DNA from 3 places in the Desulfocicer niacini genome. Region 3 is predicted to be linked to each of the others. Evidence: riboswitches for the same ligand, from Rfam matches in the RefSeq annotation. Region 3 holds a riboswitch; each other region holds the start of a gene.
The links. A riboswitch is a leader RNA that binds a small molecule or an ion and turns the genes downstream of it on or off. The one in region 3 is predicted to bind cobalamin.
Positions count from the first base shown of each region.

Region 1: it holds a riboswitch for cobalamin, as region 3 does, so the genes downstream of both, ACYQ2M_RS16715 (TonB-dependent receptor plug domain-containing protein) here and ACYQ2M_RS03345 (DUF2284 domain-containing protein) in region 3, are expected to answer to the same signal.
Region 2: it holds a riboswitch for cobalamin, as region 3 does, so the genes downstream of both, ACYQ2M_RS15590 (TonB-dependent receptor plug domain-containing protein) here and ACYQ2M_RS03345 (DUF2284 domain-containing protein) in region 3, are expected to answer to the same signal.

Region 1 is NZ_BAAHYK010000032.1:4,389-8,331, reverse strand. It holds gene ACYQ2M_RS16725 (hypothetical protein) at 1-434, opposite strand, end outside; gene ccsA (cytochrome c biogenesis protein CcsA) at 431-1,177, opposite strand; cobalamin riboswitch at 1,421-1,598, opposite strand; cobalamin riboswitch at 1,960-2,215, shown strand; gene ACYQ2M_RS16715 (TonB-dependent receptor plug domain-containing protein) at 2,464-3,943, shown strand, end outside.
Region 2 is NZ_BAAHYK010000028.1:33,753-37,695, reverse strand. It holds gene ACYQ2M_RS15595 (LbtU family siderophore porin) at 51-1,112, opposite strand; cobalamin riboswitch at 1,362-1,630, opposite strand; cobalamin riboswitch at 1,912-2,102, shown strand; gene ACYQ2M_RS15590 (TonB-dependent receptor plug domain-containing protein) at 2,322-3,943, shown strand, end outside.
Region 3 is NZ_BAAHYK010000004.1:146,345-150,287, forward strand. It holds gene ACYQ2M_RS03340 (B12-binding domain-containing radical SAM protein) at 1-478, opposite strand, end outside; gene ACYQ2M_RS03345 (DUF2284 domain-containing protein) at 494-2,077, opposite strand; cobalamin riboswitch at 2,242-2,443, opposite strand; gene ACYQ2M_RS03350 (gamma carbonic anhydrase family protein) at 2,751-3,278, shown strand; gene ACYQ2M_RS03355 (biotin/lipoyl-containing protein) at 3,404-3,868, opposite strand.

The sequences.
Region 1 (3,943 bases), on a different contig from region 3:
TTTCCCGGCAGTAGAATTTTGCCCATATGGGTTCCGGTGCATAGATAACTGATGAGATACCCCGAAAACATGATCAGCATGCTATAATGCATGATGTGAGGGGAGAGCCGCAATAAAAATCGAAATCTTGTCGGAAATGCATTGCGTTTTTTGATTAAGATGACCATGCGGTGGGTGGTGCATACAAAGGTGTTGATGGACAGGCATGAAAGCAGACCCACCAGAATGAAAAGCCAGGCGGTGTATTTTAGATAATATCTGCCGTAGGAACCGGCCCATTGGTAAAAACCTATGTCGTTGATGGGAGTAAAGAGTTCAGGATGATGTTTAAGTGGGGAATATCCGGCAAACAGGTCCACCATCATTAAAGCGATGATGACCAGGGTAAGGTTAATATGGCCCCAGAAATGCCAAATGCGGTGGTGTATTTTCAAAAGAATCCTCCCGGTAATCTAAATATGCCAAGTTCCGGCAGGCAGGTGGTGAAAAAAGTGCCAAATGCTCCTGCCAGAGCCAGGATGGCCCTGGGCCTGGGTCCATGCAATTGGGTTAGGTGAAGGTGAAGAAACAGGATATAATAGAGCCACATCGCCATGGTGCTTGTCAAAATGGGATCATCCCATATCACGGGGGAACCCCATCCCAGATAAGACCATATGGCACCGGAAAAAATGGACAATGTCCAGAAAAAAAATCCCCACATGGCAATGTGGATCATTTTTTTTGTGTCGGTTGAATCTTTTTGTCCGGTTAAGATCAAGAATGCAGTGACACCGGTCATTAAAAACAGGGCTTTTCCCATTACACCAAAGAGAAAGAAAAGATGCGAAAACGGCGTTTTAAACTGTAAAAATGGAAGATAGTAGTCATTGGGAAATAATAATGCCGTTGCCGCCAGACAGGATACCAATAATGGTTGAACCAGGTGGCCTTTCCGGGATAAAAGAGGGCGGATGTATAACAGGCCAACAATGCAGGGAATGAAATAGGAACCCTGGTAAAGGGGAAGCAGCGGGAAGGAAATGTAGTATCGTATTACCAGGGAGAGGGCATTACACAGACACCCCATGATCAAAAAGAGGACAGCACCGGTCTTGTAACGGCAGCTGATGAAAAACAGGCTGACGAAGTAACACATGGTTGCTGCCAGAAAACAGTCCTTAATTAATTCAGACATGATGATGTGCTCATGGCTCCCATTAATACAAAAAATCCACGAATATCAATCCGTGGATTTCCCTTTTTTATCCATGGAACCCATGGGGATAGCAGCACTCCCATGCGGCATTTCCCTGAAACAGTTTCATTGACCCCTTAAGATCCAATGATTGCCGATTAAAAATTTCATAATCCCTGTGTCATGCAATGGAGACTATCCATGGGATGAAGCCCATGAATTTAACGGCATATCGCAAAAACTGTTTTTTTTGTTTGCCAGGCAGGTCTTCTGACTTTCGGATCATTCTACTGACTGCGCCTTCCCGGAAGTATTTTCCAGTGACATATTGCAGCGTTCGTCCTCGATTACAGCGGCGGGCCCGTTTCCGAATTTCACGGAATTCCCTTTTGAGTAAAACACCTGAAAACTAATGCTTTGTCTACAAACCAATAACAAAAAAGTCAAGGATAAAAAAACTTTTCCGGAGCTGCTTCAAGGTCCGAGGGGAAACAATTTATGATATGTTTTATTGTTTTGAAGGGTGTGGGTACTTAACAATAAATATATTGACTAATTTAAAAAATAGTGATTAAGGTTACTCCCGAAATCGTCTGGGTGCTTTTGCAAGCATAGGAAATTCAATGATTACCCTGCCATGGAGGGTAAATATTCGGTCCGCGCCCCATCGTTATCTGTTTTGGTCTGCTAACATAGACTTAGTATGTTACGCAACTTTCAACAGGTGAATATGAGGCTCGACCCAAACATTTACATGACTAAGCCGAATATTTACCATGGATGCATGGTGTTTTTATCTGGATTTTTGAACAGGAAACCCCGTTAAAATCGGGGACGGGCCCGCCGCTGTAATCCTTCTTTCCCATGGCGTTGACAGGGAAAAGCGTTTTTGGCATGGAGTGCCACTGCCCAAGGTTTTATGCGTTTTTTTTGATGTGTCTGAAATTATTTCAGGTATGAAAACGAATAAAACATCGGGTGGGAAGGCTGCTGAAGCGTAAGGAAAGTCAGAAGACCTGCCCAGACAAATGACGCTATTTCTCGTGGACAAAGAAATGGCGCAATAATCCCGCCGGATAAAAATGGGAAATCCCGGATTGTTGTTACGATTTGGGGGTTTGCCTGTTTTCGTGGTTTTTCTCACTTCCCCATATATGATTGAATGCCTGGCAATAGTGTTGTTGTTTTTTTTGATCCGCCACCATCAATCTCCGTAAATTTTACTTATTGTCCTTATAATTCTTTTAATAATTCTTTTAATTTTTTGTGAAGGGCGGGGAGGTGACATGGTGGGGAAATATCTTTGTGTGGTGGTTACTGTGGTAATGGTGTTGTTTTTTTATCAATTTGTGCCTGTTTCTATTGCATTGGATAGCACTGATGCCATTATCATTACGGCCCGGGACATTGAAGCCATGAACGTGAACACCATGTCCGATATATTAAACAGAGTGCCGGGTGTCAGGGCAGGGGATTCATCCGTTTCCATACATGGATCATCCAAGGTGAAGGTCTATGTAAATGGGAAACCACTTAACGATCCCACAGCCACCCACGGCGGTGTTTGCTGGGATATGGTGGTGCTGGATCACATTGAAAAAATTGAAATTTATAAAGGCAAGGGCGGTGTGTCCCACGGAAGTGATGCTGCAGGCGGCGTGATTCTCATTTCCACACGCAAGATCGCTAAATTTAAAGGGGCCGTTAAGACCCATGCGGGCAACAAAGGAGCATTTAACGCCAAAACAAACGCGACCAGCATTCTTGGACAACTGGGCATGGGGATCTCGGCGGAGTATAACACCAATGACGGATATAAGACGAATAATGATAAAGAGACCCATAGACTGGGGGGGCGACTTGAGTATTCCCCCCGGGAAGACATGGGCTTTATTGTTACCGCCGACTACATGAACGATGAACGCGGTTTGAGCGGATTACCCGACTTTCCCACTCCTTTTTCCCGCAAGGAGACGGATATTGCTATTTTTTCTCTATTTTCTTCATTTAAGTCCTTGACCGGAAAAACCTATCTCAGCCAGGGAGAGAAGCATAATACCGATATCAGCAAAAACTTGGATAAGACCATTGAAGTAAGAAAACTGGGCCAGGATATTAATTACGCCTTTCAATTAAATGAACAAAACAGCTTGAATTTTGGGGGTGCGTGTGAGCTGGGAACGGCAGTGGGATCAGATTTTTCCAGGAAACGTGAGTCCTCTTTTTCAGCGTTTTCCACCTGGTCCAGGGGGCTTGAATTTCTGCCGATGACCCTTTCAATGGGGCTTCGCGGCAGTTATAACTCGGAGTTTGATAATGCAGTAAATCCAGAAATAAAACTGATTTATAAAAAAGACAGGTATCAAATTTCTGCATCCTATGGCCGGGTTAATAATACCCCTTCCTTTTATCATAGATACAATGAAACCTCCTCGACCATCCCCAACCCTGATTTGACCATGGAAACTGCAAATAATTATGAGTTGGGATTCTCCATGGAAATGTCTCCATCATTTTCTTCTCATTTGACTTTGTTTTATAATCAACTAAAAGATAAAATTAGCTATGTTCGTGATGACGCAGGGATTGGACAATATCAGAATGTGGGGGAGGCGACCTACAAAGGGGTGGATTTTGGGATAAATTGTAATTCCTGGAAATGGCTGGGCATCAACGCATCATACACCTATCTTGAAGCAAAAGATGAAAATACAGGCTTGTGGCTCACAGCCAAGCCTGCCCATCGGGTTGATGTGAATTTTAATG
Region 2 (3,943 bases), on a different contig from region 3:
TCTATAATAAATCAGAAACGGGCTGTCAAGCAGATCCGTAAATTAGCTACTTAAAACTCAAGGGCCAGTTGAAAGGTCAGACTATCAACATCTTCACCGCTTCCACCATCGGAAGTGTCATAATCCTCTGCGCTTGCGTACTCCACTGCAGCGGAAAAATAATCGTTGAAAGCCATGCCCACGGAACAAAGAATTTTGGATTCAGGCAAAATATCCACAGCATCTTCAGATGCCTGATATGCCAGGGCAAAGATGGTTTCTTTTCCGGCCAGATCAACGGCATATCCCAGCTCAAGGGCCCAGACTGCAGGGGCATCTATTGCGGTACCGTCGCCAAAATCAGCATCATCACCTGCAGCAACATACTCTGCCATAAAAGAGACAGGCCCCATGCATGCAAGTGCATGGAGGGAGTAACCATCCACATACTCAACGAGTCCTGCATGATCGTCTGCCACTTCACTGAGTCCACCGGATTCAAAGATATTGTTTATCCAGTCCGCACCGGCAGCCAGGGTAAAGGCTTCGGATTCATATTCATAGGCAAGGGAAGCACCAAAACAGCTGATATCGTCATCTTCATCAATTTCATCGATGTCACCGTTAAATGTATATGCAGCAGCACTGACACCGCCCATGTTGATACCCACTTGAATCGCTGTGTCTGCGGTTTCTCCCAGATCCTGGGTCATGGGATCTGAAATCATATTAGTTTCATATATACCAAAGGGAACGTACAATTTGCCAACCTGAATATAATAAGGTATGCTGTCAGAATCACCCAGCTTAACATGGGCCTCATCAAAGATCATCTCTTCGGCATCGTCATCCCAGGAAAAAAGCACAAATCCAGTCAACCAATCTGTGGGGGCTGCTTCCAATCCCACTTCCGCCGTGGCAAGAGAAATATCGCTGCTATCTTCATCATCCACCCCGTTATCCTCAAAACCAACTTCAACCTCAATGCAACCGGACAGATCAATTTTACCCGGATTGATTTCACCCAGATCCATGGCAAATCCCGTGCTGCCCATGCAGATCATTGCAAAAAGTACAGTTATAGTATAACCAATGCCTTTTTTGCTGCCTGCTCCTTTTGTCCTTTGTTTCATCTTTACGCTCCTTTAAACTCCTGTTTTTTTATAAACGCCTGTTTCTTTAACGGACAACAAACAACATGTACGGTGATTGATGGTGGCGATGCACAAGGCATTCGTTGACACCATTACCAGGTATCAACCATAGGGGCGATGGAAAAACAACAAAGACAGGCAACACCCCGAACCGTAACAATAATAACGATCCAGGATGTCCCATTTTTATCCGGAGGGATCATTGCGCAGTTTCTCTGTCCACGGGAAAAAACGCATCTTGCCTGGGCAGGTCTTCTGACTTTCCGTCCTCTTCAGCAGCCTTCCCACCAGGCCTTTCATCCGTTTTCATATCCCCAAAGTGCAGGACAATGCAAAAAAAACGTTTAAAAAGCACAAAGCAGTGGCATAAAATGCCGAAGTGATTTTCCCTTTAAATGTCAAGAGAAAAAGGATTACAGCGGCGGGCCCGTCCCCGATTTTCACGGGGTTCCCTGTTGGGAAATCAAAAAAAGTCTACCACGCCGTCATGGAAGGTCACTATTTGGATTTCCCTATGCTTTTTACAAAGCACCCAGACAATTTTGACAGAAACTTTAACCACTCTTTTTCTCAATAGTCAACAGATTTATTGCCGTATACCCATTATGATGTTGCGCAAAGATCAATTAAAAAGATACGATATTTGACTTTAATATTTGCTTGACATTAAAGCCAGCTGGAGTAATATATCTCGCTGTACAGGTGCTGAAGTAAAGCATAAGGGAGTTCATAGAAAACAATCTATCCAAATTTAATTAAAGACACCTGCAATTAAAGGATCTTTACTGTACAAATGGGTAGTTTTATTCTTGTGAAATCCATAACAGGGAACCACGTTAAAATCGTGGACGGGCCCACCGCTGTGACCGGGGACGAAAGCTGCAAAATGCCACTGACCATTTGGTTGGGAAGGTGCGGCCGGTAGATTGATCCGGAAGTCAGAAGACCTACCTGTACAGAGCGGGCATATACTTTATGGAAAAAGTCGCCCGGTGAAGTATCTAAGGATAAAAAAGGGAAATCCCTGGATTGAAAATTATTTCGGTCCGGGGATTTTTGTTTTTCCGGACAAGCCATTTAATGAGAAAGTTCCGGCAAAACCCACAGGACTTTCAAGCTTCGTTGTGGGTGTGTACCAAGGTGAAAATGGTCCACCCATGGCGGTTATTTTGAGGAGAAATCATCATTATGAAGCGTTGGATTGCCACCTTTTTTACAGCAGTTATTGCGACGATATCCTTGCCTGCCTGGGGACAAACTGTTCCCGAACCAAAAACATCCGTACTGGACACCATGGTGGTGACCGCAGGAAGGGTGAAAGAAAAAAAAGAAGATGTCACCACCAACATCACCGTGATCACCCAGAAAGAAATTGAGCAGACCTTTGTCCAGGATCTGGGAGATCTTTTGTCCAGACAGGGATTCATGATCCGTGAATATCCCAATTCCCTGGTATCTGTTTCCGTAAGGGGATTCAGCACAGAAACCCATGGGAACGATCTGGCAAGCCATGTATTAATTTTGATCAATGGACGACGCTCTGGAACCGGTAACCTGTCAAAGATCATGATGGACAATGTGGAGCGGGTGGAAATCATCCGTGGCCCAGGGTCGGTGCAATATGGTGCCTCGGCCATGGGCGGGGTGGTCAATGTGATTACCCGCCAAGGTGAGGGAAAAACATCTGCTTTTATGGAAGGTTCTCTGGGCAGCTGGAATAATGAAAAGATAGCCGCAGGCATCTCCGGTGATGCCAAGGGCTTTGACTTTTCGGCCACCATCTCAAGGGAATCCCAGGACGATTACAACACGGCCAAAGGGGATAAATATTACAACACCGGGTTTGATTCAAAGGAGCGGCTCAGCCTCAACGGCGGCTGGACATTTGCAGCCAATAATCGCATGGGTATCACCTACACCGGATACCAGGGCGAGGGCATTGGCAATCCCGATTACCTGAGTGCCAATGATCTGGATGACTATGTGGACCATGCCATTCACACCGTTGATCTGGTGTATGACGGCCAGTCCGCAGATGGATTTTTATTATGGAATCTGCGTTATTTCAACGGCAAGGACGAATACGAAACCTTTGATCCGGAAACCTACGGCAGCACCCACGATTATTTTCGGGATACGGATCAACAGGGCGCTCAGGCCCAGCTCACCGCCATGTGGGACACCACCCATGTTACTGCGGGTGTGGACTGGACCTATTACGCCATCTCCAACTCCTATACCCTTGCAGGTGAGGAAAACACCTATGACAACCCGTCGGCATTTATCATGGCAAAAACCGAACTGCTGGACAGCAAATTGATCCTGTCGGCAGGGGGACGTTATGACAAATATGATGTGGAAAGTGATGACAACCAGAGTACCAGTGAAACCAATTGGTCCTCCAGCCTGGGAGCTGTGTATAAACTGACCCAGGGCCTGAGCATCCGGGCCAATTACGCCGAAGCCTTTAGAATGCCCACCGCAGATCAGCTCTACATGTTTGATGATTACAGTGCCTTTGGGTTTGGTATCTGGTCGGGCAATCCAGATCTGAAACCTGAAAAGAGTAAAACATATGAAATCGGTGTGGACATCTCCAAAAATATTTTTACCTGCGGTATGACCTATTTTTACACGGATTTCGAAAACAAAATCGCCTATTCCTATGTCCCGGCAGAGGATCTCACCCGCTACGAAAATGTTGACGGTGCCACCCTGTCCGGTCTTGAGGGGTCCGTTCAACTGGACATCAGCAGTCTGCTTGGATGGACTGCCTATCAGCTGACACCCTACGCCTCCTTTACCTGGCT
Region 3 (3,943 bases):
CAACCACCTGTCCCCGGTCCCGCCATAGAATCCCGGGGATATGAGGATAATCCGGATCCGGTGTAAGAAGGGACGGGAAAATCAACTCCCCCTCTCCCTTTAGTCCCACATCAATTTGGGGGACCTCCTCCATGAGTCTTTTGGCAAAAAGCGAAAAGGCCGGTCCCCCAGCTAGAAGCCCAGCTCCTGGCGCCATGTTTTTAACCATCCGGGCTGCGGTTTTCAAAGACGACAGATAGGATGCCTGATGCCCTGCCAGGGGATCAAGGTTCCGAAAGGAAAGGGCCACCACATCCGGGACTTCATCCATCAAGGCCTGGTGAAGGGCCTGCCAGGGGTCAGGGCAAATATTCATGTCCAGAACGCTTTTTTCAATGCCCTTCGGCACCGTGCTGGATAACCGGGAAAGGCCCAATGGGTACACTTTTTCTCCGGCCCCCAGGTGGGATGTGGGTACCTGTACCAGAAGTATTTTCATTGTAGACTCCATATTTTATTTCAGAAGCAAAAGCCCCATATATTTGACATAATCCAGGCTTTCCGTCACAGGGGCCAGGCGTATGCCAGCCCGGGATGCGGTTTCATACACATCAATGCCCGAGGACTCCATGGCTGGGCGTGACAGATGGGGGTGATGGCAAGTACCGTCGGCGGGACATTCCGGGCACACCGTGCAGGGACCAGCCCCAAACACAAAGGCCTTATGGAAACCTTTCAGAAAGGCGGTTTTTTCAAGGGACAAAAGCTGTTTATGAAAGGCGGTTCCCGGCGGGGCTCCCTCCACAAGGAACAAAGTCTCGTAACTGTCTATCATCTCCCGGGTTTCGTCGTGGGACATTCCCCGGGGCGGGCATTGCAGGTTTTTTCCAAACCCCTCACATCCCCACTGACATTTTTTTCGCACCCAGGGGGCTGTGATCACCGTTTCAGGGACAATCTTAACGGCACGTTCAAACCCATGGTCCAGGACGATGCGGACCCATTTTTTCCCCTCATCGCCGGCACTGCCGCTCCCCCCCGCCACCATGAGGGCGGTGTCTGTGTCAAGATCTATCACCTCACAGTTCCCCATACCCCCATCTCTGAGCCAGGCTTCAATGTCTCCGGCCTCGTGGCAGCACCCGTTGTAGGTATTGAGCATCATGGTCAAATCATAGAGGGCGCCTTTCTGGGGATCTCTTCCAGCCCGGTCGGGAAAATAGTCATGGATGAGTATCATGCCCCCTGGTTTTAAAAGGGAAATGGCTTTTTCAAGCAATTGTCTCGCCTCTTCCGGTCCATAGGCATGTAGAAAATTGCTCAGCACAATTACCCCGAATGTCTGTTCAAAACCATGGGTTCTAAAATCACCTGCCATGGTTTCAATGCCCTGCCAGGAGGCGGTTTCCGGATAAATCTTTCGTGCTGCATCAATAACCTCGGCAAGTTCAAACAGCACTGCGCGTCCCCCCGGAATCAAGGGAAGCAATGCCCGGATCATGCTGCCGGCCCCGCCCCCCACATCCAAAAGCGGTCCCTTCAGGGACTCTCCCTTTATTACTCCGGCAATTTCCAGGGCCTTTTCCTTTACCAGGGTATCCATGGCCGTGACATAGCGAAGGTTCCTTGCCCGGTAATCATGGTCCTCCTGCTCCCCTTGGTCCGAAACCGTCTCAAGGGGCTGGGATTTGGAAGTGGCAGCATGCTCTGATTTTTCCTGACATGAAACCCGGGAAGCAAGCTGTGTCCACTGGGGCTGCATGTATCGTCGATAAAGAAAAAACGCTCCCATAAAGGTGGATTTTCCCGGCACCAGATAGTGAGAAGCAAGAAACATATTGAACCAGGCATCCTTATACCGGGATACCAGGGCCATTTTTTCCAGGGCTCTCAAAAGGCGAGACAGTCCATCGACATGACACTGCGCTGCATGGGAAAGGGATTTAAGGGTGTGCTGGCCCTTGTCCAGGTGTTGAAACAGATTCAATTCCAGGGAAGCAAAAAATACTTCGGAATACCAGTAGGCCGTTGCCAGATTCTCCAGGTACTGGAAATCTTTGTGGGTGGCATCGGCATCTTGAAAGCCGGAAGAAATCAAAGGCTCTTCCTCCTGGCCCGGGGAAGGGCTATTTTAAAAAAAGAAAAGCTAAAAAACAAAAAGTGCCGGTATCCGTCCATGGATTCTCCATTTAAGGTCGGCACGCAAAAATCCCCACGCCGACAATGCATCGACCCGGGGATTTACCATCTCTCCGAAAGCCATCTGTTTTCACTGTTCCCACAGATATTCTGACTTGTGATTCATCCTATTTGCCGCGCCTTCCCATGCTGCTTCGGTGATTACATTTACAGCACAGTGGCAATGATGCGGCGTTCGTCCTCACTCACGGCGGCGGGTCCGTCCCGGAATTTCACCGGGTTCCCCGGGGACAGCGACATCCTGTATAAAAACGCGAAAATAATACCATATCCGGGGGGTTTGTCAAGAAAACGATGAACACCTACCCATCATGGCTGCCCTGCCTCCCTGCAAATGAAACCCGTTGGGATCAGAGCCTTATGATTTGCCTTTTCAATGGCGGCCATGATAAGAAACGCTTTGAACGATGAAGATATCCCTTTATTAATCCCGTTTTTTTCACCGACCGGATATGAACGATTTCAGGATTATGCCACCAAGGGACCGAGGGAGGAGACGTTGAAAGCCCACCCCACAAAGCGGACCCAATTGAACGGCAATTCAAACTGACAAAACTGAAAGGAGCTTTAAAATGTCCATCTACCGTTTCAAGAAGAAAACACCCCATATATCCCCGTCCGCCTATTTGGCCCCCGGCGCAACACTTATTGGTGATGTCACCCTGGCAGAAAACACCTCGGTGTGGTTCAACTGCGTGCTCCGGGGGGATTGCAATGCCATCATTGTGGGAGAAAATACCAACATACAGGATCTCACCATGTGCCATTCCGATTATGATGTCCCCCTTATCATAGGTAAAGGGGTCACCATTGGCCACAACTGCGTAATCCATGGATGCAGAATTGAAGATGACTGCCTTATCGGCATGGGGGCCATGGTGATGAACCATGCTGTCATCGGCCGAGGGTCCATTGTGGCGGCGGGTGCGGTGGTGCTTGAGAAAACGATTATCCCGCCATTTTCACTGGTTACCGGTTTACCGGGAAAAATAAAAAGTCAAATGGATGAATCAATGCTTGAACTGCTTCGACTGCCTGCGGAAAATTATGCCCAGCGAGCCATGGATTACGCCAGCTCTAAATTTGAAAAGATCAAATAGCTATTTCATGAAACAAAAATTCACAACACGCCCTCAATAGCTGATTCTTAAAAAACTCCATAATGCCCTATTTGTTTCCCGCATGTCCCTGTGAACACGGGCGGAGCAGTTTGTTGGATGGGAATTCACCCAATAAGCATAATAACCTCACCGTCGGCCACGGTGGCACCCTTGGTCACTCTGATCTCCAGTACCTTGCCGTTCATGGGACTGTTGATGTTGTTCTCCATCTTCATGGCCTCCATAATGCCCACTGTTTGACCAGCGGTCACCGCATCACCCACCGCAACCTTAATGTCAAGGATGAGCCCAGGAATGGGGGCTGCCACCGTGCCGTTTCCGGACGTAGCCGTCTGGACGGAAGCTGCGGACGCAACCGCCGCAGCCGGTATCGCCCGCGACATGGCCTGGGGAGGGGGTGTCGCCGGGACCGCCTGTGGTGCGGCAGGCGTACTGGAGGCATGCCCCATGAAGTTTTCTACACTTACCTGATAAACCGCGTCATTTACAGTCACGGCAACGCAACCAGCTTCCATGGCCCCGATCTCGACGGCATATTTTTTGTCTTCAATTGCCAATTGATAATGCATCGTTACCTCACTTTGTATTTTTTTATAAAAATATAGGGATGCCTAACATTACTTTCATGCTCTGTTGTGGGAGAA